Regions from separate parts of the Streptomyces sp. URMC 124 genome, predicted to be linked through region 3. Evidence: riboswitches for the same ligand, from Rfam matches in the RefSeq annotation. Region 3 holds a riboswitch; each other region holds the start of a gene.
The links. A riboswitch is a leader RNA that binds a small molecule or an ion and turns the genes downstream of it on or off. The one in region 3 is predicted to bind cyclic di-AMP.
Positions count from the first base shown of each region.

Region 1: linked by a shared signal. The riboswitch ahead of ACSNOG_RS09540 (C40 family peptidase) and the one ahead of ACSNOG_RS20290 (M23 family metallopeptidase) in region 3 are both predicted to bind cyclic di-AMP.
Region 2: linked by a shared signal. The riboswitch ahead of ACSNOG_RS14685 (transglycosylase family protein) and the one ahead of ACSNOG_RS20290 (M23 family metallopeptidase) in region 3 are both predicted to bind cyclic di-AMP.
Region 4: linked by a shared signal. The riboswitch ahead of ACSNOG_RS10985 (M23 family metallopeptidase) and the one ahead of ACSNOG_RS20290 (M23 family metallopeptidase) in region 3 are both predicted to bind cyclic di-AMP.

Region 1 covers NZ_JBPQTS010000032.1:14,367-21,621, reverse strand. Annotated here, with positions in the region: gene ACSNOG_RS09560 (8-amino-7-oxononanoate synthase) at 1-202, shown strand, start outside; gene ACSNOG_RS09555 (DUF397 domain-containing protein) at 224-484, opposite strand; gene ACSNOG_RS09550 (helix-turn-helix domain-containing protein) at 494-1,372, opposite strand; gene ACSNOG_RS09545 (ATP-binding protein) at 1,656-2,093, shown strand; gene ACSNOG_RS09540 (C40 family peptidase) at 2,238-2,708, opposite strand; cyclic di-AMP (ydaO/yuaA leader) riboswitch at 2,713-2,896, opposite strand; gene ACSNOG_RS09535 (urease subunit gamma) at 3,627-3,929, shown strand; gene ACSNOG_RS09530 (urease subunit beta) at 3,946-4,257, shown strand; gene ACSNOG_RS09525 (urease subunit alpha) at 4,250-5,971, shown strand; gene ACSNOG_RS09520 (urease accessory protein UreF) at 5,980-6,711, shown strand.
Region 2 covers NZ_JBPQTS010000058.1:514-7,768, forward strand. Annotated here, with positions in the region: partial or broken gene ACSNOG_RS14675 (cytochrome P450 family protein) at 1-771, shown strand, start outside; gene ACSNOG_RS14680 (transglycosylase family protein) at 885-2,009, shown strand; cyclic di-AMP (ydaO/yuaA leader) riboswitch at 2,270-2,450, shown strand; gene ACSNOG_RS14685 (transglycosylase family protein) at 2,454-3,200, shown strand; gene eno (phosphopyruvate hydratase) at 3,488-4,768, shown strand; gene ACSNOG_RS14695 (FtsB family cell division protein) at 4,916-5,380, shown strand; gene ACSNOG_RS14700 (DUF501 domain-containing protein) at 5,525-6,055, shown strand; gene ACSNOG_RS14705 (Ppx/GppA phosphatase family protein) at 6,052-6,993, shown strand.
Region 3 covers NZ_JBPQTS010000096.1:17,432-24,686, reverse strand. Annotated here, with positions in the region: gene ACSNOG_RS20310 (DUF6227 family protein) at 1-619, shown strand, start outside; gene ACSNOG_RS20305 (cold-shock protein) at 840-1,043, shown strand; gene ACSNOG_RS20300 (DEAD/DEAH box helicase) at 1,368-3,098, shown strand; gene ACSNOG_RS20295 (PP2C family protein-serine/threonine phosphatase) at 3,254-4,624, shown strand; cyclic di-AMP (ydaO/yuaA leader) riboswitch at 4,697-4,828, shown strand; gene ACSNOG_RS20290 (M23 family metallopeptidase) at 4,838-6,064, shown strand; gene ACSNOG_RS20285 (MFS transporter) at 6,188-7,255, shown strand, end outside.
Region 4 covers NZ_JBPQTS010000038.1:24,275-31,529, reverse strand. Annotated here, with positions in the region: gene ACSNOG_RS11000 (bifunctional acetate--CoA ligase family protein/GNAT family N-acetyltransferase) at 1-577, opposite strand, end outside; gene ACSNOG_RS10995 (HPr family phosphocarrier protein) at 684-965, shown strand; gene ACSNOG_RS10990 (GntR family transcriptional regulator) at 1,215-1,880, opposite strand; gene ACSNOG_RS10985 (M23 family metallopeptidase) at 2,174-2,983, opposite strand; cyclic di-AMP (ydaO/yuaA leader) riboswitch at 2,997-3,152, opposite strand; gene ACSNOG_RS10980 (M16 family metallopeptidase) at 3,367-4,734, opposite strand; gene ACSNOG_RS10975 (M16 family metallopeptidase) at 4,770-6,131, opposite strand; gene ACSNOG_RS10970 (DNA gyrase/topoisomerase IV subunit A) at 6,355-7,255, shown strand, end outside.

The sequences.
Region 1 (7,255 bases), on a different contig from region 3:
GTCCGTACGGGCCCCCTCGCCGGAGGCGGCGGTGCGGTGGGCCGCGGACTGCCGGGAGGCGGGGATCGCGGTGGGCTGCTTCCGGCCGCCGTCCGTGCCGGACGGCGTCTCCCGGCTGCGGCTGACGGCGCGGGCCGACCTGTCGGACGAGCAGGTGACGGCAGCGGCCGACGCGATCATCAGGACCGCGCCGGCCGCCTGAGCGTGCCGGGAGGGACCTGGGTCAGGGCCGGTCGGTCCCGCCGTCGCGCAGCCCCTCGACGAAGCGGGACCACGCGGCGGAGCGGAAGACGAGCGCGGGACCGCCGGCCCGCTTGGAGTCGCGCACGGCGAGGAGGCGGCCGGGGAGCGGTCCGGCCGTCTCGACGCAGTTGTTGTATCCGGTGCTGTAACTGCTGCGGCGCCACGGGGCGTCGCGGAGCAGGGGAAGGGAAAGAGCTGGAGGGGTGGAACGGTGGGGTACGTACCGAGGCATTGCGGACATGGTGCCTCCTTACGCGCCGTCGTTGATCCCGGCGATGAATTCCAGCGATTTCTCGTGCGAGAGGGCGTTCTCGCGCAGCGTCGTGAAGGCCGCGCCGTACGCCCGGAGGTCTTCTTTCCGCTCCAGGTAGAGGCTACTCGTCAAGTGGTCGAGAACAACCACATCCAGATCAGCAATGCGCGGAAATGAGAAAATAACAAAAGGCCCGGTGATGCCGATATGGCCGCCACTGGAGAACGGCAGGACGTGCAGCCGCACGTGCCGCAGCGATCCCGTCTCCACCAGGTGCCGCAACTGCCCGGCCATGACCTCCGGCCCGCCGACCTCATGGCGCAGTACCGCCTCGTCCAGCACGGCGCACACCTCCAGCGGCTGCTCGCCCCGGAGCACCGCCTGGCGCGCCAGGCGCACCCGCACCAGCTCCTCGACCTGCTCCGGCGCCGGATCGCCGAGGGCCGCGCGGGTCACGGCGCGGGCGTAGGCGGGCGTCTGCAGCAGGCCGGGGACCACGGTGGTCTCCAGGGTGCTTAACCGCGAGGCCTCCGACTCCAGGCTGATGAAGTCGAGATAGGCCGGTGGCAGCCGGTCGCGGTAGGCGTACCACCAGCCGCGCCGGGCCCCCGCGCCCTCGCCCGGTTCGGTGGACCCCGCGCCGCACAGCGCCCCCAGCAGTGCGCGCAGTTCGGTGTCGGTGACCCCGTAGGCGTCCAGCAGGCGGGCCACGTCCGCCGGTTTCACGCCACTGCTGCCCGTCTCGATCCGGCTGACCTTCGACTGGTGCCAGCCCACCGCGCGCGCGGCCTCCAGGCTCGTCAGCCCGGCCAGCTCGCGCTGGCGGCGCAGCTCCGCCCCCAGCTTGCGGCGGCGTACCGCCGGTCCGTACCGCATGGGCCCTCCCCTGGGTCTGCTGTCACTGTCATACGTCAGTGTCAATAGCCCAGTGTGCCGCGTGAATCCGGTCGCTCGTCGTAGAGTTCACTGCTTCGGGCGACAGATATATGCATATCTTGGGGGATCGCTCCCATCACAGGCGTTATCAGTGGCAGTCTGTCGCGCAGAGCCGTCCGAGGCCGCTCACGACCCCCATGACTCACGGCGCCCTTCCCGTCCTTCCGCGGCGGTGCACCGCAAGTCCGGTCTCGGCGGGACCTCGGCTGAAAGGGCCACCGCCATGGCAGACCACCAAGAAGCCACCGTCACGCTGCCGAGCGCCCCCGCCTCGGTCTCCACGGCGCGCCGCTACGTCGCGGAGGTGCTGGCGGACTGGGGCCTCCCGGGCGGGACCGACACCTCCGAGACCGTGCGCCTGATCGTCTCCGAGCTCGCGACCAACGCCGTGCAGCACACCCGGGGACAGTCGCCCACCTTCACCGTGGACGTCCGTCTCGACCGCGACCAGCAGCTGCGCATCGGCGTCACCGACAGCCACCCGCGCTTCCCCCGGCGGCTGCCCGCCGCGGTCCAGCAGGACAACGGCCGCGGCATGGTGATCATCCGCTGTCTGACCGCCGAGCACGGGGGGCGGCTGTTCTGCACGCCGACCTCCGACGGCGGCAAGACGGTGTGGATCTCCCTCCCCTGGACCGCGCCGGTCAGCGCGGAGCGCTGAACTCCCCTCCGGCCGGCCAGGCCCCCCGCACGGGGTGCGGGGGGCCTCGGGCCGCTCCGGGCCCTCGTGCGGGGAGGTGCGGGGGGTGCGAGGAGTCGCGTCACCGTGCCGTCCGGGATCGCCGGCCGGGCCGGTGACGCCGGGTCAGCCGACCCTGCCGTACAGGACGCTGTTGGTCCAGATCCGCTCCAGGCGGACGACCGCGCCGGTCTTGGGGGCGTGCCAGATGCGGCCGCCCCCGGCGTATATCCCCACGTGGTAGATCCCGCGCCCCGAGACGAAGAAGACGAGGTCGCCGCTTTCGCGTGCGGAGCGGGGGATGTGACGGGTGCTGTTGTACTGCTGGGCGGCGGTGCGGGGCAGGGACTTCCCGGCCCGCTTGAAGGAGTAGAGCGTCAGGCCCGAGCAGTCGAACCGGTGGGGTCCGGTCGCCCCCCACTGATAGGGGGAACCCTGCTTCGAGGCCGCGATCCGCAGTGCCTGGGTGGAGACGGTGGTCGCCTCCGCCTCTGCCGCGCCGCCCGGGGCCAGCACGGTGGCCCCGACGGCGGCGAGAGTGAGGGCCGATGCGGCACCGGCCCTGGACAGCTTTGACGGACGTTTGTGCGCGCCCATGCGCTAACCCTTCGTCAGCCGCCTGTGAAGGATGACCTGTCGGGTTCGGGCAGGCGAAGGTTGCCCGGCCGCTGTCAACGGCTTCACCCCAAGGGCCGACCGCACTACTCTTGGTCGTCCCACCACTCTTGGGTCCTCCATCCCTGCCGTTGCACTCAAGTCGACCTGCATCCGGGCGGCGGCAGGGTTCGGCGTCCGCCCGGACCGCCCCGCCGGGGTGGCGGGGTCTTGTCGTCGCAGGGATCTTGGCGCAGCCGTCGTGCCGTTTCCGAGCGGATCCAGGGGTATGTGAGCCTGATCACTCCTGGGCAATTCCGCTGGACGCGGGGCGATTTGATGGGGTGCGCGCAAGCCGGCTGAGGCGCTGGCCTGCGGCGGTTCGTACCGGCCCGGGCGCAATCCGGCCGCCCGCGCCAAATCGATCACCGCGGCCCGTCTACGCCGTGATCCTCCATGGAGGGGACCGGGGTTTATTCGGGTGCGGACCCCCGGCCCTCCGGCGCACATGGCGCGGAGATCCCTTCGCCCCCGGCGCTCTGCGCCGGGGACCCGTCTCCTCCGCGTCGGCATGACCCGCTCGCACCTTCCGTTCACCCGTTTCGTGCGTGTGTGCGAGCCGGGGTGCCGCCGCACCGCCGCGACGACCATGGTCTGCGCCGCCCGTAGCCGGCGGTACGTGTCGTGCGGACGGACGGCCATGATCCGGCCCAGAAGATCCAGTAGATGCAGACGACAGGCGGCGCCCGGGCCCCTGGCCATGGCATCGCAAAGAGTCAGTTAACGCGTTGGAAAAGGTTGCGCCCTAATCTGCAATCACTGGCCTCCGGCCGAAGAACCCCAGGTCAACACCGTGTTGAACTCGGGTAGCGTCCCGGTGCGTCCATCCGGGACACCTGGGACGACAGTGAGGTGGGACGCATGCAACTCTCCCCGCGCGAGCAGGAACGACTGCTCCTGCACGTGGCCGCCGACGTGGCCGCCCAGCGCAAGGCCCGGGGCCTGCTCCTCAACCACCCCGAGGCGGTGGCCCTGATCACGGTCCACGTCCTCGAAGGCGCCCGGGACGGCCGCACCGTCGCCGAGCTCATGTCCTCCGGGCGCAAGGTGCTCACCCGCGACGAGGTCATGGAGGGCATCCCCGAGATGATCCCCGACGTCCAGGTCGAGGCCACCTTCCCCGACGGCACCAAGCTCGTCACCGTCCACGAACCGATCTGCTGACGGGGAGGACCCCGCGATGATCCCCGGAGAAATCCTGTACGCCGCCGAGCCCGTGGCCCTCAACCAGGGACTGCACCGCACCCGGCTCACCGTGCTCAACGCCGCCGACCGCCCGGTGCAGGTCGGCTCGCACTACCACTTCGCCGAGGCCAACCCGGGCCTGGAATTCGACCGCGCGGCGGCCCGCGGCAAGCGCCTCGACATCGCCGCCGGCACCGCCGTCCGCTTCGAGCCGGGCATCCCCCTCCGCGTCGACCTCGTCCCCATCGCCGGCAAGCGCATCGTCGAGGGACTGCGCGGCGAGTGCGGGGGACCGCTCGATGACTGAACTCAGCCGCGTCGCCTACGCCGGCCTCTACGGGCCGACCACCGGCGACCGCGTGCGCCTCGCCGACACCGGCCTGGTCGTCGAGATCGAGGAGGACCGCAGCGGCGGACCCGGCCACGCGGGCGACGAAGCCGTCTTCGGCGGCGGCAAGGTCATCCGCGAGTCGATGGGCCAGTCCCGCGCGACCCGGGCCGACGGAGCGCCCGACACCGTCATCACGGGCGCGCTCGTCCTCGACCACTGGGGCGTCGTCAAGGCCGACATCGGCATCCGCGACGGCCGCATCACCGGCGTCGGCAAGGCCGGCAACCCCGACACCATGGACGGTGTCCACCCCGACCTCGTCATCGGACCCGAGACCGAAGTCATCGCCGGCAACGGCAAGATCCTCACCGCCGGCGCCGTCGACGCCCACGTCCACTTCATCTGCCCGCAGGCCGCGGACGAGGCCCTCGCCTCCGGCGTCACCACCCTGCTCGGCGGCGGCACCGGACCGGCCGAGGGCAGCAAGGCCACCACCATCACCCCCGGCGCCTGGCACCTCGCCCGGATGTTCGAGGCGATGGAGGGCTACCCCGTCAACCTCGGCCTGCTGGGCAAGGGCAACACCGTCTCGTACGACTCGATGCGCGCCCAGCTGCGGGCCGGCGCCGTCGGCTTCAAGATCCACGAGGACTGGGGGGCGACCCCCGCCGTCATCGACGCCTGCCTGTCCGTGTGCGAGGAGAGCGGCGCCCAGCTCGCCATCCACACCGACACCCTCAACGAGGCCGGCTTCGTCGGCGACACCCTCGCCGCCATCGCCGGCCGCTCCATCCACGCCTACCACACCGAAGGCGCCGGCGGCGGGCACGCCCCCGACATCATCACCGTCGTCTCCGAGACCAACGTCCTGCCCAGCTCCACCAACCCCACCCGGCCGCACACCGTCAACACCGTCGACGAACACCTCGACATGCTGATGGTCTGTCACCACCTCAACCCGGCCGTCCCCGAAGACCTCGCCTTCGCCGAATCCCGCATCCGGCCCGGCACCATCGCCGCCGAAGACGTCCTGCACGACCTCGGAGCCATCTCGATCATCTCCTCCGACTCCCAGGCGATGGGCCGCATCGGGGAGATCGTGCTGCGCACCTGGCAGACCGCACACGTGATGAAGGCCCGCCGGGGCGCCCTGCCCGGCGACGGACCCGCCGACAACGTGCGCGCCCGCCGCTACGTCGCCAAATACACCATCAACCCGGCCGTCGCGCAGGGCCTCGACCACGAGATCGGCTCCGTGGAGCCGGGCAAGCTCGCCGACCTCGTCCTGTGGGACCCCGCCTTCTTCGGCGTACGGCCGCAACTCGTCATCAAGGGCGGCCAGATCGCCTACGCGCAAATGGGCGACGCGAACGCCTCCATCCCCACCCCGCAGCCGGTCCTGCCGCGCCCCATGTTCGGCGCCCACGGGCGTGCGCCCGCCGCCAACTCCCTGAACTTCGTCACCCAGTGGGCCATGGACGACGGACTCCCGGAACGGCTGGGGCTGGGCAAGCGGTTCGTCCCCATACGGTCCACGCGCGGCGTCACCAAGGCGGACATGCGCAACAACGACGCACGGCCGAGGGTGGAGGTCGACCCCGACACGTTCACCGTCACCGTCGACGGCGAAGTGATCGAACCCAGGCCGGCGGCGGAGCTGCCGATGGCCCAGCGCTACTTCCTCTTCTGAAGGGTCCGATGAGAACGACGACCGAGGCGCTCACGGTCCCCGCACCGCCGGGCGGGACGAGGACCGGCGGCCTCGCCGCCCTCCTCGTCCTCGCCGACGGCCGCTTCCCCGCGGGCGGGCACGCCCACTCCGGCGGGGCCGAGGCCGCCGTCGAAGCCGGGCGGATCACCGACGGCCGGACGCTGGAGGAGTTCTGCCGGGGCCGGCTGCACACCGCCGGGCTCACCGCGGCCGCCCTCGCCGCCGCGGCCGCCGCAGGCCTCGACCCGCTCGCCCTCGACGACGCCGCGGACGCCCGCACCCCCGTACCGGCCCTGCGCGCCACCGCGCGGCGCCTCGGTCGGCAGATGATGCGCGCCGCCCGGGCCGCCTGGCCTTCCGACGCGCTCGACGCCCTCGCCGCGGCCCGGCCGCGCGGCGCCCACCAGCCGGTCGTCCTGGGCCTCGCGGCCCGGTCCGCCGGACTCCGCCCGCTGGACGCCGCCTACGCCGCCGTCCACGAGTCGGTCAGCGGCCCGGCCACCGCGGCCGTACGCCTGCTGAGCCTCGACCCCTTCGACGCCACGTCCGTGCTGGCCCGGCTCGCCCCGGAGCTCGACGCCGTCGCCCTGCACGCCTGCGAGGCGGCGGCGCGAGCGGCCGTCGAGGGCGAGGACGCCCTCCCGGCCGCCGCGGCCCCCCTCCTCGACATCACGGCGGAACACCATGCGACCTGGCCCGTACGCCTCTTCGCCAGCTGATGACCGCCGCCCAGTGGCCCTCGACCGCCGATCCGGTGGTTCCGGCACCGCCGGTCACCACCGTCGTGCCGTCCCGCCGTCGCGGCGGAAGAATCACGCCTGCCGCGACGACGAGATCCCCCGCGCGGGGGGGGGCGGGCCGAGCGACGCCCGGACGGTCTGCCGGGCCTTCTCCGTCGCGGCGGAAGAATCGCGCCTGCCGCAACGGCGAGACCCCCCGCGCGGGGCCGGGCCGAGCGACGCCCCGGCGGTCTGCCGGGCCTTCTCCGTCGCGGCGGAAGAATCGCGCCTGCCGCAGCGACGAGATCCCCCCGCGCGGGGCCGGGCCGAGCGCGCCCCGACGGTCTGCCGGGCCTTCTCCGCCGCGGCGAGCATCCATCCCGCCGCAATGGCGAGACACCCCCGCGGCGAGGGTCCGGCGGAATGCGGGGTCGTGGGAGTCGGCACGTGCGATGTCCTGGCTGTCGGCCGGGTCTTGGCCGTGGTGGTGTCGCACTGCCGTGCCGGGCAAGTGGCCCCGATGCGGGGCCACGCCCCCGCGGCG
Region 2 (7,255 bases), on a different contig from region 3:
CGCCACGGCGGCGGGCCCCGCGGCGGGGTGGCGCGCTCCGTGAAGAAGATGCGGGGCTATCTCACGGAACTGATCCACCGGAAACGGGAGGATCTCGGTGAAGACCTCATTTCCGGGCTGATCAGGGCGAGTGACCACGGCGAGCACCTCACCGAGGACGAGGCCGCGGCCATGGCCTTCATCCTGCTCTTTGCGGGTTTTGAAACAACTGTGAACCTGATCGGTAACGGAACCTACGCCCTGCTGCGCAATCCGGGGCAGCGCGAGCGCCTCCAGCGCGCCCTCGCCGAGGGCGACGAGGGCCTGCTCGCGACCGGTGTCGAGGAACTGCTGCGCTACGACGGCCCGGTGGAGCTCGCGACCTGGCGGTTCGCCACCCGGGACCTCACGATCGGCGGGCAGCGCATCGCCGAGGGCGACCCCGTCCTCGTCGTCCTCGCGGCCGCCGACCGCGACCCCGAGCGCTTCGCCGAACCCGACACGCTGGACCTCTCCCGTCGCGACAACCAGCACCTCGGCTACGGCCACGGCATCCACTACTGCCTGGGCGCGCCCCTCGCCCGCCTGGAGGGGCAGACGGCCCTGGCGACCCTGCTGCGGCGCCTTCCCGACCTGCGGCTGGGGGCCGATCCGGAGGAGCTGCGGTGGCGCGGCGGCCTCATCATGCGCGGTCTGCGCACGCTCCCGGTGACGTTCACGCCGGAGGGTCCGGTGGCCTCTGCACCGGAGGGCATTCCGGACACAACCACCCAGGGAGGGCCGCCCGCCTGAACGCGCGTCAGCCGACGTGATCTCGGCGTGACCTCCGCTACATCGGCTTGTGACTCGGGTGGGCCGTCGCTATCTTCAACCACCATTCGCCGCCGAACGAGAGGCAACCGCCCATGAGACCCGGAAACGGCCGACATCGCCGCCCCCGTCAGATACCCGCCATCGTGGTCGCCGCGGGGGTGACCGCCTCCGGGATCGCCATGCCGCTGATGGCGGCCACCGGTGCGTCGGCCGCCGACGCAGGCACCTGGGACCGTGTCGCCCAGTGCGCGAGCGACGGCCTGTGGAGTGCCAACTCCGGAAACGGGACCTACGGGGGACTGCAGCTGACCCAGGACCTCTGGGAGCGCCACGGCGGCCGGGAGTACGCCCCCCGGCCCGACCTCGCCAGCCGTGCGCAGCAGATCACCGTCGCCGAGCAGATCCTCGAAAGCAGCGGCTCCGGCCCCTGGTCGAGCTGTGCGGCGAAGGCGGGGCTCACCTCGGGCGGCGCCCCGGCGGAGGTCAACCCGGGCGGCACACACGCCCCCGCGAGCGACTCGACGCCTTCACGCGCCCCGGAGCGCACCACTTCGCACTCCACGCCGTCCGAGCCGTCCGAGCCCTCCGAGCACGGCAAGCCTTCCGACGCGTCCACGTCTCCCTCGCCGTCCGGGAAGCCCTCGCCCGGCTCCTCCACAAGCCCCTCGGCCGACCCCTCCAAGCAGCCTTCGGGGCAGCCCTCGACCGGGCAGCCGTCGCCGGGGCAGTCCTCCGGTCAGCCGTCCGGCAGCCCGTCCGGCAGCCCCTCGTCCGACGCGCCGTCACCGGGCGCCCCGGGCAAGCCGGGCGACGGGAAGTCCGGCGAGCCGCAGGAAGGCCGGCACCGCAAGCCGTCCACGTCCCCGACCGACGACCCGACGCAGATTCCCGGCGGCACGGCCTCGCCCTCGCCCGGCGATTCCGCTTCGCCCGAGGGCCGGACGCCCGACGACGCCGGCGCGGGCACGGGCAAGCACCGGGCGGACCCGTCCCGTTCGGAGGACGAGGGCCGTACGTCCCGGGGCGGCGGCGACGCACGCACCGGCAGCCCCACGCCCACCGACTACACCGTGCGTCCCGGTGACAACCTGTCAGCCATCGCCGAGGAGCATGCGGTCAAGGGAGGTTGGCAGTCTCTGTATCAGCGCAATGAGAAAGCGGTCGGAACCGATCCCGACCTGATCCGTCCTGGTCAGAGGCTCGAGGTCGGTAAATAGACCGGCAGTTCGCGGCGAATGTCCGTTCCAGTCGAAAGTGAGACATGGGTCTCTTTGCCCGGTGGCGGAATGCGGACTTCCCGGACTTGGCAAACCGTCTCTCACCTGCGGAAACGTGATGTTCCCCTGGGTAACCAGGGGCAACTGTGGCTGGAAAGAGGGGTTTGAACCCTTGCCGCGACTGTGTTTACCGTCGTGTCCGCTCGCCACCGCGGGCACCACGGTCGCCACGCCGAATCCTGCCGGCGATCGGGGGAGTCGTCGCGCAAGCGCCGTAGGCAGGAGCGGGGGAACCAAGGTAGGCGCCGGTAACGGCTCCTCGGCCAAGGCCGTGGGTCCGGGACCGGCTAGGGGTGAAGCCGAGTGTGCTCGCACACGAAGCCGGGCGAACTCACAGCCCGAACCCGACAGCTCACCTCGTAGGCGTCGGTGAGGAAACGACTTATGTCCAAGGGCAAGCACCGTCGTCCGTCCAAGGCCGTCCGCATCTTCACGCTCGCCGGTGTCACCGGTGCAGCTGTCGCCGCCCCGCTGATGGTCGCCACCTCCGCCAACGCCGCCTCGGTTTCCACGTGGGACAAGGTCGCCCAGTGCGAGTCCGGTGGCAACTGGGCCATCAACACCGGTAACGGCTACTACGGCGGTCTGCAGTTCTCGCAGTCCTCCTGGAACGCCGCCGGCGGCCAGAAGTACGCCGACCGCGCCGACCACGCCACCAAGGGCCAGCAGATCGCCGTGGCCGAGCGGCTGCTCGCCATGCAGGGCCCGGGCGCCTGGGGCTGCGCGGTGCCGGGTCTGAGCTCCGGTGGCGCCAAGGCCGACGTCGACACCTCGGGCGGCTCCTCCACCAAGTCCTCCCGCGCCGGCGGCACCGTCTCGGGCAAGTCCCACGCGGACCGCAGCGAGCGCCAGGCCGCGCCCAAGAAGGCCGCGCCGAAGCGCACCGCCCCGCAGACCGTCGAGCGCGACGAGGCCCCGGCCGCCAAGCCGGCCGCGCCGAAGCAGCACTCCGCCCCGCAGTCCTACAAGGTCGGCGACGGCGAGTACGAGGTCAAGGAGGGCGACACCCTCTCCAAGATCGCCGACGCCAAGAACGTCAAGGGCGGCTGGCAGAAGCTGTACGACCGCAACAAGGACATCGTCCAGGACGCGGACGTGATCTACGTCGGCCAGAAGCTGCACCTCAGCTGATCCGGCAGGGGCGGTCCACCGCGGTGGACCGCCCCTCTCCGCTCCCGGCGGGACCGCCCCGCTCCGATGCGCTGCCCCGAGCGTGCACCGGAGCGGGGCTCAGCCGTTTCCGGACCCGGCCTGCTTCCCCGTTCAGCGAAAAAATCCGCCGTTCATACGGTGTTCTGGGCTTTTGTGCTGTTTTTTAGGCTTTTCCGGCCCGGGAACGCGGTCCAACGGCGAGGCGAGCCTCCGGGGCCCGTTAGGCTCGTGCTGCAGAACCACAGACACACACGAAGGAGACCCTCGTGCCGTCCATCGACGTCGTCGTAGCTCGCGAGATCCTCGACTCGCGAGGCAACCCCACGGTCGAGGTCGAGGTCGGCCTCGACGACGGCTCCACGGGCCGTGCCGCCGTGCCGTCCGGCGCCTCCACCGGTGCCTTCGAGGCCATCGAGCTCCGCGACGGTGACAAGAACCGTTACATGGGCAAGGGCGTCGAGAAGGCCGTCCTGGCCGTCATCGAGCAGATCGGCCCGGAGCTCGTCGGCTACGACGCCACCGAGCAGCGCCTGATCGACCAGGCCATGTTCGACCTGGACGCCACCGACAACAAGGGCTCGCTCGGCGCCAACGCCATCCTGGGCGTCTCCCTCGCCGTCGCGCACGCCGCCTCCGAGGCGTCCGACCTGCCGCTCTTCCGCTACCTGGGCGGCCCGAACGCGCACCTGCTGCCCGTTCCGATGATGAACATCCTGAACGGCGGCTCGCACGCCGACTCCAACGTGGACATCCAGGAGTTCATGATCGCGCCGATCGGCGCGGAGTCCTTCTCCGAGGCCCTGCGCTGGGGCACCGAGGTCTACCACACCCTCAAGTCGGTCCTGAAGGCCAAGGGCCTGTCCACCGGCCTGGGCGACGAGGGCGGCTTCGCCCCGAACCTCGGCTCCAACCGCGAGGCCCTGGACCTCATCCTCGAGGCCATCAAGCAGGCCGGCTACACCCCCGGCCAGGACATCGCGCTCGCGCTCGACGTCGCCGCCTCCGAGTTCTACAAGGACGGCGTCTACAAGTTCGAGGGCCAGGACCGCACGGCCGCCGAGATGACCGACTACTACGCCGAGCTCGTCGCGGCGTACCCGCTGGTCTCCATCGAGGACCCGCTGTTCGAGGACGACTGGGACGGCTGGAAGACCATCACCGACAAGCTCGGCGACAAGGTCCAGCTCGTCGGTGACGACCTGTTCGTCACCAACCCCGAGCGCCTCGGCCGCGGCATCGAGGAGGGCGCCGCCAACGCCCTGCTCGTCAAGGTCAACCAGATCGGCTCGCTGACCGAGACCCTGGACGCCGTCGAGCTGGCCCAGCGCAACGGCTTCAAGTGCATGATGTCGCACCGCTCCGGCGAGACCGAGGACGTCACCATCGCCGACCTGGCCGTCGCCACCAACTGCGGCCAGATCAAGACCGGCGCCCCGGCCCGCTCCGAGCGCGTCGCCAAGTACAACCAGCTCCTGCGCATCGAGGAGATCCTGGACGACGCCGCGGTCTACGCCGGCCGCAGCGCCTTCCCGCGCTTCAAGGGCTGACACGCGCAGCGGGGGGCTGACGCCCCGCAGGCCTGACACGGCCTCAGGGGAGCAGCCTCACCACGTCCCCGGCCACGGTCCCGTACCGTGGCCGGGGACGTACGTTCGTAGCGAGGCTGCGGGCGACCAGGACCTCGGGGAGGCGACGTGGCGGCGGAACGCTCCACCGCGACCAGGCTCAGGGCACTCGGCTCGGTGCTCGTCCAGGGCCCCACGGCCCGCGTCTACCGCGCGCGCGGCCCGCGCCGCAGCCGGCTCACCGGCCGCGCGGCGCTGCTGGCGCTCGTCGTGTGCTCGCTGGTCGTCGCCCTCGCCTACCCCATGCGCCAGTGGGTCACCCAGCGCTCCGACATCGCCGACCAGCGCCGCCAGTCCGAGCGCGCGCGCGAGCAGGTGAAGCGGCTGGAGGACGAGAAGGCGCGGCTGGAGGACCCGGCGTACGTCGAGCAGCAGGCGCGCGAGCACCTGCACTACCTGCGCCCCGGAGAGACGGGCTTCAGCGTGGTCGACGGCAGCGGCACCGCCCGGCGCCCGCGCGACCAGGGCGCCGCCGACCGCCCCTGGTACAGCAACCTGTGGGACGGCGTGGACGCCGCGGACTCCCCGCGCTGACCGCGTCCGCCCGCCCCGTTCCTCTTCTTGACGACCCGCAGACCCGAGGGCCTGCCGACCCGCCGGCCTGCCGACCCGCCGACACCGGCCTTGACCTGACTTCACCTGCCGAGACCACCGAGCGAAGACGACACGAGCGAGCACATGGACACCCCTCCGCCCCAGACCGAGTCCACCGAGCCCACCGCCGACGACATCGAGGCGTTCAAGCAGCAGCTGGGCCGTCCGCCGCGCGGGCTGCGCGCCATCGCGCACCGCTGCCCCTGCGGTCAGCCCGACGTGGTCGAGACCGCGCCGCGGCTGCCGGACGGCACGCCGTTCCCGACGACGTACTACCTGACCTGCCCGCGCGCCGCCTCCGCGATCGGCACGCTGGAGGGCTCGGGCCTGATGAAGGAGATGCAGGACCGCCTGGCGACCGACCCGGAGCTGGCCGCCGCCTACCGCGCCGCGCACGAGGACTACCTCCGGCGCCGCGACGCGATCGAGGTCCTGGAGGGCTTCCCGAGCGCGGGCGGCATGCCCGACCGCGTCAAGTGCCTGCACGTGCTCGTGGGTCACTCGCTCGTGGCCGGCCCGGGGGTGAACCCGTTCGGTGACGAGGCGCTGGCGCTGCTGCCGGAGTGGTGGGCCAAGGGCCCGTGCGTCACGCCCTGCGGGGGTGACGAGAAGTGACCCGCGTCGCCGCCGTGGACTGCGGCACCAACTCCATCCGGCTCCTCGTCGCCGATCTCGACCCGGCGACCGGGGCGTTCACCGAGCTCGACCGCCGGATGACGATCGTCCGCCTGGGCCAGGGCGTGGACCGCACGGGCCGGCTGGCGGAGGAGGCCCTGGAGCGGACCTTCGCGGCCTGCCGGGAGTTCGCGGAGGTCATCCGCGAGCTGAAGGCCGAGCGCGTGCGGTTCGTCGCCACCTCCGCCTCGCGGGACGCCGAGAACCGCGAGGACTTCGTGCGCGGCGTGGTGGACATCCTGGGCGTGGAGCCCGAGGTGATCAGCGGTGACCAGGAGGCCGAGTTCTCCTTCACCGGTGCCACCAAGGAGCTCTCCGGCCGCGACGATCTGGCCCGGCCGTTCCTCGTCGTGGACATCGGCGGCGGCTCCACGGAATTCGTCGTCGGCGACGACCACGTCCGGGCGGCGCGCAGCGTCGACGTCGGCTGCGTGCGCATGACGGAGCGCCACCTCGTCGCGGAGGGCGCCGTGGTGGACCCGCCGACCCCCGAGCGCATCGCGGCGATACGCGCGGACGTCGAGGCCGCGCTGGACCTGGCCGAGGAGACCGTGCCGCTCGGCGAGGCCCGCACCCTCGTCGGCCTGGCGGGCTCGGTGACCACGGTCGCCGCGGTCGCGCTGGGTCTGACCGAGTACGACTGGACGCGCATCCACCACGCGCGGATCTCCCTGGAGCAGGTCCGGGAGATCACCGGCAAGCTGCTCGCCGCGACGCACGAGCAGCGCGCGGCGATCCCCGTGATCCACCCGGGCCGGGTCGACGTGATCTGCGCCGGAGCGCTCGTCCTGCAGGCCGTCATGGAGCGCGTGGGGGCCCACGAGGTCGTCGTCAGCGAACACGACATTCTGGACGGAATCGCCTGGAGCGTCGCCTGAGAAGGCGTCCCGGGGAGGCCCCTTCGGGGGTCTCCCGGGAAAAGTTCGTGAAATCCTTCACATGAAAAAAGGGAGCGTTGGCGGCGCGAAGGGGCCCGTTGGGCCCTTCCGGGGCCTCCGCAGGCCTCTGCGGCGGGATGCCGTCCGGTTTCGGCCGGGTTAAAGGGGCGCTTATGCGCGTGCCTGCGAGGCAGTGGTCTAGTCAACTCAAGACCCGCAAGGCCAGTTCAACAGGGGTTCACAACGCGCCCGGCCCTCCACT
Region 3 (7,255 bases):
CGACCGGCATCCCCTGCGCTGTCATTCGTACCGGCACGTGTTCCTTCTGGCGGACGGCAGCAGCCTGCTGCTGTTCGAGTTGGAGCACAACACCGGGCCGGAGGACGTCTTCTTCTACGAGGTGTACGCGGACGAGGACGCCCTCGACCGGGCCGAGCGGCGCGTGCACGACCGGATCGGCGGCGGTATCGGCCCCGGCAGCGAGACCGAGGAGCTGCCGGCCTGGCTGGCGGAGGAGCTGCTGCTGGCCATGGGGCCGACGCAGCCGCGCCGGGAGTACGTCTCCGACGCCTCGCCCGATCATGCCCGCCGGCTGCTGCGGCGCGCGGAGAACGAGGACGGGCCCGGCGAGGTGGTGCGCGAGCTGCTCCAGGGGGCGCTCGGCCACCACATCGCGCTGATCACCAAGCCGCGCCGCCGCGGCGCCGGGCGCGATGCCACCTGGTGCCGCTTCTACGAGCACGCCTTCCTGCTGGAGGGCGGCGGCGAGCTCAGCCTCTGGGAGCTGGAGCACAACATGACCGCCGACGGCCACCTGGTCTGCGAGGTCTATCTGGACGAGGCGGAGGCCGAGGTGGCGGCGGACCGCCACGCCCGCTCCCAGGGCGTGGAGCTGTAGCGGCAGCGGGCTGCCGCGCGGGTCCGGGCGGCGTCGGCGGGCGGGCGACACGGGGGCCGCCGACGTGTGCTACGCTTAACTGACGTTTCAGTTGTGGTACCCATGAACTCGTGTGCGCCTGACGGTTATGTGAACCGAAGGCGCATTTTTGTTTTTGCCGGTCTATTCCGGTGTGGGGCCCATTGCACCCTCCAAGGGTGTATCCACTAAGGAGATAGACATGGCTACTGGCACCGTGAAGTGGTTCAACTCGGAAAAGGGCTTCGGCTTCATCGAGCAGGACGGCGGCGGCCCCGACGTCTTCGCCCACTACTCGAACATCGCCTCCAACGGCTTCCGTGAGCTGTTCGAGGGCCAGAAGGTTTCCTTCGACGTCACGCAGGGCCAGAAGGGCCTGCAGGCCGAGAACATCGTCGCCGCCTGACGATGATGCCCGCCCGGTCCGTCTGACGACGGCGCCGGGCTCTGCATGAAGCAACAGGCAATGGGGCCCGCACCTCGGGGTGCGGGCCCCATTGCTGCCCCTGCGCCGGCCGGCGCCCGTGTGCCACCGGCCGTCGTCCCGCACCCGCGCGCCCAGGCTTTTCCGCCGTCCGACCGTTCTCGATCTCGACTCGACTCCGGCTCGATCTCCGGCTCGATCTCCGAATCGATCCCCGGCTCGAACTTGATCTCGTTCCGGGCGGTCTCGCGATGCGAAGTCTCCCTTTCGGGCGTGCCACCCCCCTTGAGGGAAGGTCCCACCCGTATGACTCGCTCCGCTCGTCCCTCCCGCCCCCGCGGGCCCCAGCAGAACCGCGGTGCTCAGCAGAACCGCAGCGCCCAGCAGGGCGGCCGTTCCGGCGCCCCGTCGCGCCGTAAGCCCGCCGCCGCCCCCCAGGGCGACTTCGAGACCCCGGTCAGCACCACCCCGGCGCTGCCTCCGGTGGCGTCCTTCGCCGACCTGGACATGCCCGCCGGCCTGCTCTCCACGCTGACCCGCGAGGGCGTCACCGAGCCGTTCCCCATCCAGGCCGCGACGCTGCCGAACTCGCTCACCGGCCGTGACGTCCTCGGCCGCGGCCGCACCGGCTCCGGCAAGACCCTCGCGTTCGGCCTGGCCATGCTGGCCCGCACGGCCGGCCGCCGCGCCGAGCCCGGCCGCCCGCTCGCCCTCGTGCTCGTCCCGACCCGCGAGCTCGCCCAGCAGGTCACCGACTCGCTCGCCCCGTACGCCACCGCCGTGAACCTGCGGACGGCCACGGTCGTCGGCGGCATGTCCATCGGCCGGCAGGCGCAGACGCTCGCGCGCGGCGCCGAGGTGCTCGTCGCCACCCCCGGGCGGCTGGCGGACCTCATCCAGCGCGGTGACTGCAAGCTCGGCGACGTGCGGATCACGGTCCTGGACGAGGCCGACCAGATGGCCGACATGGGCTTCCTGCCGCAGGTCACCCGGCTGCTGGACCAGGTCGACCCGGAGGGGCAGCGGATGCTGTTCTCCGCGACCCTCGACCGCAACGTCGACCGGCTCGTCCGCCGCTTCCTCTCCGACCCGGTGACGCACTCCGTCGACGCGTCGGTGGGCGCCGTCGTCACGATGGACCACCACCTGCTGCACGTCACCGAGACGGACAAGAAGGACACGGTCACCCGGATCGCCGCCCGCGACGGCCGCGTGATCATGTTCGTCGACACCAAGCGCGGTGCCGACCGGCTGGTGAAGAAGCTGCTGTCCGAGGGCGTGCGCGCCGCCGCCCTGCACGGCGGCAAGAGCCAGCCGCAGCGCAACCGCACCCTGGACCTCTTCCGCACCGAGGAGGTCACCGCGCTGATCGCCACCAACGTGGCCGCGCGCGGCATCCACATCGACGGCCTCGACCTCGTCGTGAACGTCGACCCGCCCATGGACCACAAGGACTACCTGCACCGCGGCGGCCGTACGGCCCGCGCCGGCGAGTCCGGCACGGTCGTCACGCTCGTGCTGCCCGAGCAGCGGCGCGAGATGAGCCGCATGATGGTCACGGCCAAGATCTCCCCGAACGTCGTGACGGTCAGCCCGCAGGACGAGGAGCTCGCCCGCATCACCGGTGCCCAGGAGCCCAGCGGCGTGCCGGTCGTCATCGCACCGCCGGCGCCGGCCCAGTCGACGCCGCGCAAGCGGTCGGGCGGGGGCGGCTCGGGCACCGGGTCCGCCGGTGGGGCTGCGGCGGCCGCGGGGTCGCGTGGCTCCCGGGGCACGCGTGGTTCGCGCGGCGGTCGCGGCGGGCGGGGCCGGGTGCGTCCGGAGGCGGCTTCGGGGGCGTCTACGGCTTCCTCCTCGTCGTCCTCTTCTTCGTCGTCCTCGGGCTCCGCGGGGTCCTACAGGTCCGGCGGTGCCGGTGGTTCGGGCCGGGGCGCCGGCCGGGCCGGTGGCGCGTCCGGTGCGGCTTCCGGCCGCGGTTCCGGCAGGGGCGGCTCCGGGCGGGGTGCCGGGGGCGCGCGGGAGCGTCGCGCTTCCTAGCGCGTACTCCTGACCTGTACCTCCTGGCCCGTACTCGGGGGCCCCTCTCCTAAGGGCCCGTCCCCGGTTGGCCCAGCACCGTTCGCATCACGACCTCCTGCCCGGAAGGGTGGGAGGTCGTTGACGTGCGGGACTGCCGGTCAGGAGAGAGTGCGGTGGGCAAGCGAGAGAGCCGTTCCGCCCGCCGGGCTGTGCGCGGCAGCACGGGGCGTGGCGCCACGGGCCGTAGCCCTGCTGCACGCGGCACCGCTGGGCGGGGCACCCCTGGGCGGGGCCCTGCCAGGTGCGGAGATGCCGGGCGCAGCACCTTCCGCCGTACGGCCCGCCGGGCCGTCCGTAGGCTGCCGGCCGTTCTGATCGTCGGCGGCGTGCTCTTCGGCCTCGGGGCGCCCGCGAACTACACGTGCGCCCCTTTCCTCTCCGCCGCGCCGCTCGTTGCGGCGCCCCTGCACACCCTCCGCGCGACGACCACGGCAGCTCTGGCCGCAGTGGCGGTCGCGGTCGGCCTCGTGATCTACCACCGGCCGTCCGACACCGGTCAGGCGCTGGCCGAGATCGCGGCCATCGGAGCCGTCTCCCTGGTCGCGCTCGGCATCAACCGCATCGCCCGGCGCAGCGATCAGCAGCTCGCTTCCGCCCGCGGCATCGCGGAGGCGGCCCAGCGCGCCGTCCTGCCCGCGCCCCCGTCCCGGATCGGCGGCCTCCGCGTGGCCGCGCGCTACGTGGCCGCCCAGGCCGACGCCCGGATCGGCGGCGATCTGTACGCGGTCCAGGACACCCCCTACGGCGTACGCGTCATCGTCGGCGACGTCCGCGGCAAGGGCCTGGGCGCGGTCGAGGCGGTCGCCGTGGTGATCGGCGCCTTCCGGGAGGCGGCCGAGCAGGAGCCCACGCTGGAGGGGCTCGCGGGGCGGCTGGAACACGCGCTCCAGCGGGAGGGCGCGCGGCGGGCGAGCCTGCGCGCCGACTCCCTGGACCGGGCGGAGGGCTTCACCACGGCCGTGCTGGCGGAGCTGCCGCCGGGGGAACCCGTCTTCCGGTTGCTGAACCGCGGCCACCCCTCGCCGCTCCTGCTGCACGCGGACGGGCGCATCGGCGTGGCCGACCCGTCCGTCCCCGCGCTGCCGCTCGGCCTGGGCGAGCTGGGGGTGTGGCCGGACCGGTCGGAGGAGCGGGAGTTCCCCGCGGGGTCGACGCTGCTGCTGATGACGGACGGGGTGACCGAGGCGAGGGACGCCGGCGGTACGTTCTACGACCCCCGGGCCGGGCTGACGGGCCGCCAGTTCAAGAACCCCGAAGCGCTGCTGGACGCGCTGGTCGCGGACGTCGCGCGCCATTCGGGGGGTCAGGCCTCCGACGACATGGCGCTGTTGGCGATCCGGCGCGGCGAGCGGATCGAACAGCATTTCGTAGAAAGTATCGACAGGTTCCGTGGGCGTACGTCTCGTGAAGACGTGCCCGAGAGCATCGGCGGATTCGGGCGTTCGGCTTGGAATCCACCCGCCATGTCTATTAACGTTCGATAACGGAGCGCGGTTGTCGCAACGCCGTAAGAGGCGGTGCACCGTGCGCCATCGCCGAATCCCGCGGGCACAGCACCACCTGATAGGCCGGCACGTGCCGGGAACCGGGGAACCACCACCCTGGGGTGAATCGGGCAGCGCAGCCCGTAGGAGACCTTCCTGCTCCGAACCCGTCAGCTAACCCGGTAGGCGAGAAGGAAGGAAAGGAGTGCCTCCGTGGCATCCAACGAGCCTGCCGCGTACGACCCGCCGCTGGTCCCCGCGTACTTCCCGCCGTACGAGCCGGAGCCCGCACCCGGTCCGGAGCAGGAGCTGCGACACGAGCCGGGGGCCGCGTACGGCTCCGAGCCGTCGCACGCGCCCGCCGGCCACCGGCCGTCCGTCTACAACGCCTTCGGCACGGGCCGCGGCCGCCACCGCGTCGTGAAGCCGCGCGGCGGCACGATGGCCCGCAGCGGCGCCGTGCTGGGCGCGGGCGTCATCGCGGCGGTCGGCGCGGGCGGCATGGCGCACGCCCAGGAGCGCCCGGCGGCGTCCATATCCATGCCCGACCTGGCCCAGCTGCCGGGCGTCGGCTCGTTCTTCGCGGGGAGCGCGGCGGGTTCGGCCGACTCCGCCGTCGAATTCGCCGGTGAGGGCGGCGCATCGGCCGCCCTGGAGATGGCCGAGAGCGCGGCGACGGCGGGCGAGACGCTCCGGGCGAGAATCCTGGAGCAGGCCGACCACCAGCAGGGCATGGCCGAGGCCGAAGCACAGGCGGCCCAGGTGAAGCAGGCCGCGGAGACGCAGAAGAAGGCCGCGGAGCGGAAGGCTGCGGAGGCGGCGGTCCGGGCGGCTGAGGCGGAGAAGGCGCAGGAGCGGTCGCAGGAGCGGTCGCCGGAGCCGGAGCGGGCGGAGGCGCCGGAGACGCAGACGCATACGCAGAAGCGGCAGGCGCCGAAGCCGCAGACGTCAGAGCGACAGACGTCGAAGCAGCAGGCACCCCGGCAGCAGACGTCGAAGAAGCAGCGGGCTGCCGGCTCCGGCACGGGTGCCCGCGTGGGCGTTGGCTCCTTCAAGCTCCCCCTCGCCTCGTACACGCTGACGGCCGGCTTCGGCCAGGCGGGGAACATGTGGTCCGCGAACCACACGGGGGAGGACTTCGCAGCCCCGACCGGCACGCCGGTGAAGGCGGTGGGCGGCGGCACGGTCGTTCAGGCCGGCTGGGCGGGGGCGTACGGCTACCGCATCGTCCTGAGGCTCGACGACGGTACGCAGCTGTGGTTCTGCCACCTGTCGTCGATGGTCGTGACGTCGGGGAAGGTCGCGCCGGGTCAGGTCATCGGGCGCGTCGGCGCGACGGGCAACGTCACCGGCCCGCACCTGCACCTGGAGGTGCGGCCGGGCGGGGGCGCGCCGATCGACCCGCTGGGGTGGCTGCGGAGCAGGGGCCTGCAGCCCTAGCGGGTGCCGGGCAGCGGGCGACAGGCGACGGGTGCCGGGCAGCGGGCGCCGGATAGTCAGTGAGCGGGGCGCCTCGGGGGCAGCCGGCGCATAGTCCGTACGGGACGGGGCATCCGGCGGCATGTGACGACGGCGAGGGGCACGAGCGAGAAGCAGTCGACGGTCACCACGTCCGTGCCGGCGCGACTCGACCGGCTGCCCTGGTCCCGCTGGCACTGGACCGTCGTGATCGGGCTCGGGACGGTCTGGATCCTGGACGGCCTGGAGGTGACGGTGGTCGGCAACATCGCCGGCCGCCTCTCCGAGGAGGGCAGCGGGCTGCCGATCAGGGCTGCTGAGGTCACGGGCATGGCGGCGGCGCTGTATGTGGCGGGCGCGTGTTCCGGTGCGCTGTTCTTCGGGCGGCTCACCGACCGCTTCGGGCGCAAGAAGCTGTTCATCGTCACGCTGGCGGTCTATCTGGCCGCGACCGCGCTCACCGCACTGTCCTTTTCCTCCTGGTGGTTCTTCCTCTTCCGCTTCCTGACCGGCTTCGGTATCGGCGGGGAGTACGCGGCGATCAATTCGGCCGTCGACGAGCTGATCCCCGCTGCTTTCCGGGGCCGGATCGACCTGATCATCAACGGGAGTTTCTGGCTGGGGGCGATCGGCGGGTCGCTGCTGTCCATCCTGATGCTCGACACGGACATGTTCCCGATGGACGTGGGGTGGCGGCTGACGTTCGGCCTCGGGGTGGTGCTGGGCCTGGTCATCCTCCTCGTACGGCGCAAGGTGCCGGAAAGTCCGCGCTGGCTGTTCCTCCACGGGCGGGGGGAGGAGGCCGACGCGCTGGTCGCGTCGATCGAAGAGAAAGTGGCGCAGGAGAAGGGGAGCCCGCTGCCGCCCGCGGAGGGGGAGATCACCCTTCACCGGCGCGGGCTGGTGACCTTCCGTGAAATCGCCCGCACGGTCTTCTCCCGCTACCGGCGCCGGGCGATCCTCGGTCTGGCGCTCTTCATCGGGCAGGCCTTCCTCTACAACGCGATCACCTTCGGCTTCGGCACCATCCTGGAGAGCCATTTCCAGGTCGCCACCTCCCGTACGGGTTACTTCTTCGCCGTCATCGCGGCGGGCAATTTCCTGGGCCCGCTGCTGCTGGGAAAGCTCTTCGACACGCTGGGCCGGCGGTTGATGATCTCCTCGACGTACCTG
Region 4 (7,255 bases), on a different contig from region 3:
GGTCGGTGGGCTCCAGGTCCAGTTCGAGGCGGACGACGCCGTCCTCGAAGCTGCGCTTCTGGGTGTAGCCCGCGTCCGTGAACACCTTGATCATCTTGGTGTTGGCGGGCAGCACCTCGGCGGCGAAGCGCCGGATCGCCCGCTCGCGGGCCACGGCCGCGATGTGCTCCAGGAGGGCGGAGGCGACCCCGCGGCCCTGGTGGGCGTCCTGCACGAGGAAGGCGACCTCGGCCTCGTCCGCGGGCTCGGAGGCGGGCATGCCGCGGCCGTCGATGCGGTCGTAGCGCACGGTGGCGATGAACTCGCCGCCGACGGTGGCGGCGAGGCCGACCCTGTCGACGTAGTCGTGATGGGTGAAGCGGTGCACGTCCCGGTCGGAGAGGCGGGGGTAGGGGGCGAAGAAGCGGTAGTACTTCGACTCGTCGGAGACCTGCTCGTAGAAGCTCACCAGGCGCTGGGCGTCGTCGGGGGTGATGGGGCGCAGGTGCGCGGTGCCGCCGTCGCGCAGCACGACGTCGGCTTCCCAGTGGGTGGGGTACGCGTACTCGGGCCCGGACCGCTCCGGCGTCGTCTGCATGGGGCCAGCGTAAGGCCGGGTACGGACATCCGGAGCGCTGCCCGGAGCACTCCGGGCACCGTGAGACACTGGTCTAGACAACCCCTACGACTTGAAGGGCAACACCATGGCTGAGCGCCGCGTCAACGTCGGCTGGGCCGAGGGCCTGCACGCCCGTCCCGCGTCGATCTTCGTCCGTGCGGCGACCGCCGCCGGCGTCCCCGTGACGATCGCCAAGGCCGACGGCAACCCCGTCAACGCCGGTTCCATGCTGGCCGTGCTGGGCCTGGGCGCCCAGGGTGGCGAGGAGATCGTCCTGTCCAGCGACGCCGAGGGCGCCGAGGCCGCTCTGGAGCGCCTGGCGAAGCTGGTCGCCGAGGGTCTCGAGGAGCTCCCGGAGACCGTCTGACTCGACGGAATCGCGCGCGGCGGGGCCGCGGCGGCCGATTGAGGGCCGCCGTGGCCCCGCTGTCGTTTCCCTCGCCGTTTCCCCCCGCCGCTTCCCCCGCCGTTTCCTCATTCGCACCCGGTGCGCTCCCATTCGCACCCCCGCGTGCGCCCGCGTGGAAATCCATGGCATTCCAGCGGTAACAGCCGGGCATTCCTTTGACGGAAGTCCGGCGGGAGATCATTTCCTGCGGTAACGCCGCACGTTAAATCAGGAGCCGGAGATCACCGTGCGCGCCCCCGGTCGCGCATTCCGCGCGCGGGGCGCCGGCACGGAGCGGCGCAGCCGGAATTCCCCGGGCGAGCGGTCCGCGCGGGCCGCCGCGAGGGCCCGGGCCCGCTCGGCGTCGCCGCGGGCGACGGCGTCCACGAGGGCGCCGAGGGCCTCCCAGGTGTCGACGGGGCGCACGGGCGGCTCCGCCGCGTACACCCACGCGATCTTCAGCCGGAGCTGGGTGAGCAGGGCCGCGAGGCTCGGGCTGCCGGACGCCTGGGCGAGGGTCTCGTCGAACCAGTCCCCGAGCGGCCGCAGCTCGCCCGTACGCCCGCCGCGGGCGCGCTCCTGGCCGAGCCGGACCAGACCGCGCAGCACCTTCAGATGCGCCTCCGTACGGCGCTGTGCGGCGCGCGCGGCACCCAGCGGCTCCAGCAGGGCGCGGACCTCCAGCAGATCGGCGGCCTCCTGCTCGGTGGGCTCCGCGACACAGGCGCCCGCGTGCCGCCGGGTGGTCACGAACCCCTCCGAGGCGAGGGTGCGCAACGCCTCGCGCACGGGCACGCGCGAAACGCCGTAGCGCCGCGCGAGGACTTCTTCGGTGAGCCTGCTGCCGGGTGGAAACGTGCCGGAAACAATGTCGTCACGGATCGCCGTGCACACGGCGTGCGCGGAAATGCGACGGCCGCTCTGATGCGCCGCGCCATCGCCGTGGTGCGCTGTGCCATCACCGTTCACGTACGGCCCCGCATGGGTGAACCTCCGCATAACCCCCGCGAAACGCGGCCGATTGACGCCTGTTCAGCGACTCTATTGCAGCCGCCCGCGATTTCCGACGGCGCACGTGAAGTCATCGATATGTTTTGGCCAACACGAGGGTACGACAAAGGCCCCGGCCGGTGGGCCGGGGCCTTCGTGAGGCTGAGGTGCCGCGCGCGGGGGCGCCGGCGGGTGCGTCAGAGGCTGACGCCGTGCTCGCTGAGGTAGGCGACCGGGTCGATGTCGGTGCCGTACGTGGCGCCGGTGCGGGCCTCGAAGTGCAGGTGCGGGCCGGTGACGTTGCCCGTGGCGCCGGAGAGGCCGATCTGCTGGCCGGCGGTGACCGACTGGCCGACGGAGACGTCGATGGACGACAGGTGGCCGTACTGCGTGTAGGTGCCGTCGTTGTGCTTGATGACGACGTTGTTGCCGTAGGCGCCGCCCCAGCCGGCCTCGACGATGGTGCCCGCGCCCACGGACTGCACCGAGGTGCCGGTCGCGGCGTGCATGTCGATGCCGGTGTGGCTGCCGGAGGACCACAGGCCGCTGGAGGCCTTGTAGGACGTGGAGACGTACGAGCCGGCGATCGGCGAGACGAAGGTGTTGAGACGCTTGCGCTCCTGCTCGCGGGCGACGCGCTCCTGCTCCTTGCGCTCGGCCTCGGCCTTGCGCTTGGCCTCGTCCGCGGCCTTCTTGACGTCGGCGGCCTGCTGCTTGGCGGCGGACTCGGCCTCGTGGACGGCGGTGTTCTCGGCTGCGGCGCTGGTCTGGACCTGGGCCTGCTCGCCGATGCGGCCCGCCGTGTCCTCGCCGATGACGACGGCCTGGGTCAGGCCGGTGTCCTCGGTGGGGCGGTGGGTCTCGTCGGGGGAGGCGGCCATCGCCGGGGCGGCGAGGCCCGCCACGACACCGGTGGCGGCGAGGGTGGCTATGCCCGCCGCGTTCGCGCTGACGCGAACGGCGCGGCTCGGCTTGCGGTGCTTCCCGGTGGCACGAGTGAACGCCATTGGTGAGGCTGGTCCTTTCCTTCCCTCTCGCCTACCGGGTTAGCTGACGGGTTCGGAGCAGGAAGGTCTCCTACGGATCCCTCCGGAAAGGGGCCCGATTCACCCCAGGGACACTTGGGTCCCCGGCTCCCCTGGCTCGCGCCGTACGGGGACTCGGCGATGTCTGCCCGGGCCGCGGATGCGACGCACATCTGACGGACAGACGCTTTGACGCTAGACGCCGCCACTTTCGATCGGCAAACAGAAGCCCCATTTTGTGGCCCACGCCACAACGCAGACATGCAACCACTCCGCTAAATCGGACATTTGGCAGGCACACGCGCCTCAGGGGCGCGCGTGCCTGCCGGTTGACGGGCCGCCCGGTGCGGGCGGCCCGCCGGGGGTCAGCCCGTGATCACCGTCACGTCGCCGATGCCGAGGGCCCGGACGGGCTCCTCGATCTGCGCGGCGTCGCCGACGAGCACCGTCACCAGACGGTCGACCGGGAAGGCGCTCACCGCGGCCGCGGTGGCCTCCACCGTGCCCGTGGCGGCGAGGCGCTCGTACAGCTGGGCCTGGAAGTCGTCCGGCAGGTGCTGCTCGACCTGGTCGGCCAGGGTGCCCGCGACGGCCGCCGCCGTCTCGAACTTCAGCGGGGCGACGCCCACCAGGTTCTGCACGGCGGAGTCGCGCTCCTCGTCCGTCAGGCCCTCGGCGGCGAGGGTGCGCAGGACGGTCCACAGGTCCGCGAGCGCCGGGCCGGTGGAGGCGGTGTCCACCGAGCCGCTGATGGCGAGCATGGCGGCGCCGGTGCCCTCCGGAGTGGACAGCAGCACCTGGCCGAAGGCCCGGACGCCGTAGGTGTAGCCCTTCTCCTCGCGCAGGACGCGGTCCAGGCGGGAGGTGAGGGTGCCGCCGAGGCAGTACGTGCCGACGCTCTGCGCGGGCCAGACCCGGTCGTGCCGGTCGGCACCGATGCGGCCGATGAGGAGCTGCGTCTGGACCGCGCCGGGGCGGTCCACGATGACGACGCGGCCGGTGTCGTCCGCGGTGACCGGCTTGAGGGGGTACGGCTCGGCCGGGGAGCCCGTCCAGGCGCCGAGGGAGTCGGCGAGGGCCGCTTCGAGGTCGACCCCGGTGAAGTCGCCGACGACCACGGCGGTCGTGGTGGCGGGGCGGACGTGGGCCTCGTAGAAGGCCCGCACGGAGGCGGCGTCGATGCGGGCGACGGTCTCCTCGGTGCCCTGGCGGGGGCGCGACATCCGCGAGCCGGCCGGGAAGAGCTCCTTGGAGAGCGCCATGGCGGCCCGGCGGGCGGGGTTGGCCAGCTCGTGCGGGATCTCGTCCAGGCGGTTGCCCACCAGGCGCTCGACCTCGTGGTCGGGGAAGGCGGGGGCGCGCAGCGCGTCGGCCACGAGGCCGAGGGCCTTGCCCAGCCGGGAGGCGGGGACCTCCAGGGACAGGCGCACGCCGGGGTGGTCCGCGTGGGCGTCGAGCGTGGCGCCGCAGCGCTCCAGCTCGGCGGTGAACTCCTCGGCGGTGTGCTTGTCGGTGCCCTCGGACAGGGCGCGCGCCATGATGGTGGCGACGCCGTCGAGGCCCTCCGGCTCCGCGGCGAGGGGGGCCACCACGTTGATGTCGACGGCGACGACCTGCTGGCCCGGGCGGTGGCAGCGCAGCACCGTCAGGCCGTTGGGGAGCGTGCCGCGCTCGGGGGCGGGGAAGGCCCAGGGGGCCGCGGGGCCGGCCTGGGGCTGCGGGTGGAACTGCATGGAGGGCTGGGTGGTGTCAGCGGCCACGGCGTCGCTCACTTGGCCGTCTCCTCTTCTTCTTCGGCGTTCTCGTCGGCGGCGGGGGCGACGGCCTCGGTGGGCTCGGTGGGCTCGTACACCAGCACGGCGCGGTTGTCGGGGCGCAGGCGGGCCTGGGCGACCTGCCGCACCTCCTCCGGCGTGATGTCCAGCACGCGCTGCACGGCGGTGAGGGCGAGCTGGGGGTCACCGAACAGCACCGCGAAGCGGCACAGTTCGTCGGCGCGGCCGCTGACGGTGGAGAGGCGGTCCAGCCACTCGCGCTCCAGCTGGGCCTGGGCGCGCTCCATCTCCGCCGGGGTCGGGCCCTCGGCGGCGAAGCGGGCGAGCTCCTCGTCGACGGCGGCCTCGATGGCGGCCACCTCCGCGCCGCCGGACGCCTTGACGTCCAGCCAGCCCAGCGAGGGGGCTCCGGCGAGCCGCAGCAGGCCGAAGCCGGCGGCGACGGCGGAGCGGTCGTGGCGCACCAGGCGGTTGTGCAGGCGGGAGGACTCGCCGCCGCCGAGGACGGTGACGGCCAGGTCGGCGGCGTCGGCCTCGCGGGAGCCGTCCTGCGGGAGGCGGTAGGCGGCCATCATGGCGCGGGCCGGGACCTCCTCCTCGACGACCTGGCGCAGCTCCTCGCCGATGATGTCGGGCAGGCTGCCGTCGCGCGGGGGCTGCTTGCCGTCGTGCGCGGGGATCGAGCCGAAGTACTTCTCGATCCAGGCGAGGGTCTGCTCGGGGTCGATGTCGCCGACGACGGACAGGACGGCGTTGCCCGGGGCGTAGTAGGTGCGGAAGAAGGCGCGGGCGTCCTCCAGGGAGGCCGCGTCGAGGTCGGCCATGGAGCCGATCGGGGTGTGGTGGTACGGGTGGCCGTCCGGGAAGACCATGGCGGTCAGCCGCTCGAAGGCCGTGCCGTAGGGGACGTTGTCGTAGCGCTGGCGGCGCTCGTTCTTGACGACGTCGCGCTGGTTCTCCATCGACTCGTCGTCGAGGGCGGTGAGCAGGGAGCCCATCCGGTCGGCCTCGAGCCACAGGGCCAGCTCCAGCTGGTGGGCCGGCATGGTCTCGAAGTAGTTGGTGCGCTCGAAGCTGGTGGTGCCGTTGAGGGAGCCGCCGGCGCCCTGAACCAGCTCGAAATGGCCGTTCCCCTTGACCTGTGCCGAGCCCTGGAACATAAGGTGCTCGAAGAGGTGGGCGAGGCCGGTGCGGCCCTTGACCTCATGGCGCGAGCCGACGTCGTACCAGAGGCAGACGGCGGCGACCGGGGTCAGATGGTCTTCGGAGAGCACCACCCGCAGGCCGTTGGCCAGGCGGTGCTCGGTCGCTGTGAGGCCGCCGGTACCGGCCTGTTGCGTGGCCGTGTGACCCATGGGCATGTACGTCCCTTCGATCGCTTGAAATCTCGCGCCGGTGCGCGATGACTCGCGTGATGAGCAGTGCTGTCACTGTATGCAAGCGCGCTGACATCCGGCGAAGTTCCCGGCGCGGTGCCCCCTTACGGACGGGTCGTGTCCGGTGTTGTCAGTGGCGCGGTCCACAATGGTCCGCGTCAGCACCCTGCCTCGGCAATCGATCGAAGGAGCCGCAGCCGCGATGGCCCGCCGCAGCACGAAGACCCCGCCGCCGGAGAACTTCGAGGAGCGCATCCTCGACATCGACGTCGTCGACGAGATGCAGGGTTCCTTCCTCGAGTACGCCTACTCCGTCATCTACTCCCGGGCCCTGCCCGACGCGCGCGACGGTCTCAAGCCGGTCCACCGCCGGATCCTCTTCCAGATGAACGAGATGGGCCTGCGCCCCGACCGCGGCTACGTGAAGTGCGCCCGCGTCGTGGGCGAGGTGATGGGCAAGCTCCACCCGCACGGTGACGCCTCCATCTACGACGCCCTGGTGCGCATGGCGCAGCCGTTCTCCATGCGCGTGCCGCTGGTCGACGGCCACGGCAACTTCGGCTCCCTCGGCAATGACGACCCGCCCGCGGCCATGCGCTACACCGAGGCCCGGATGGCGTCGGCGACGTCCCTGATGACGGAGTCGATCGACGAGGACACCGTCGATTTCACGCCGAACTACGACGGCAGCGAGCAGGAGCCCGTGGCCCTGCCGGCCGCCTATCCCAACCTCCTGGTCAACGGCTCGTCCGGCATCGCGGTCGGCATGGCGACGAACATGCCGCCGCACAACCTCGGCGAGGTCATCGCGGCCGCCCGGCACCTGATCAAGCACCCGGGCGCCGACCTCGACACGCTGATGAAGTTCATCCCCGGCCCGGACCTGCCGACGGGCGGCCGGATCGTCGGCCTCGGCGGCGTGCGCGACGCCTACGAGACGGGCCGCGGCACGTTCAAGATCCGGGCGACCGTCTCGGTGGAGACCGTGACGGCCCGCCGCAAGGGCCTGGTCGTCACCGAGCTGCCCTTCACCGTCGGCCCCGAGAAGGTCGTCTCCAAGATCAAGGACCTGGTCGGCTCGAAGAAGCTCCAGGGCATCGCCG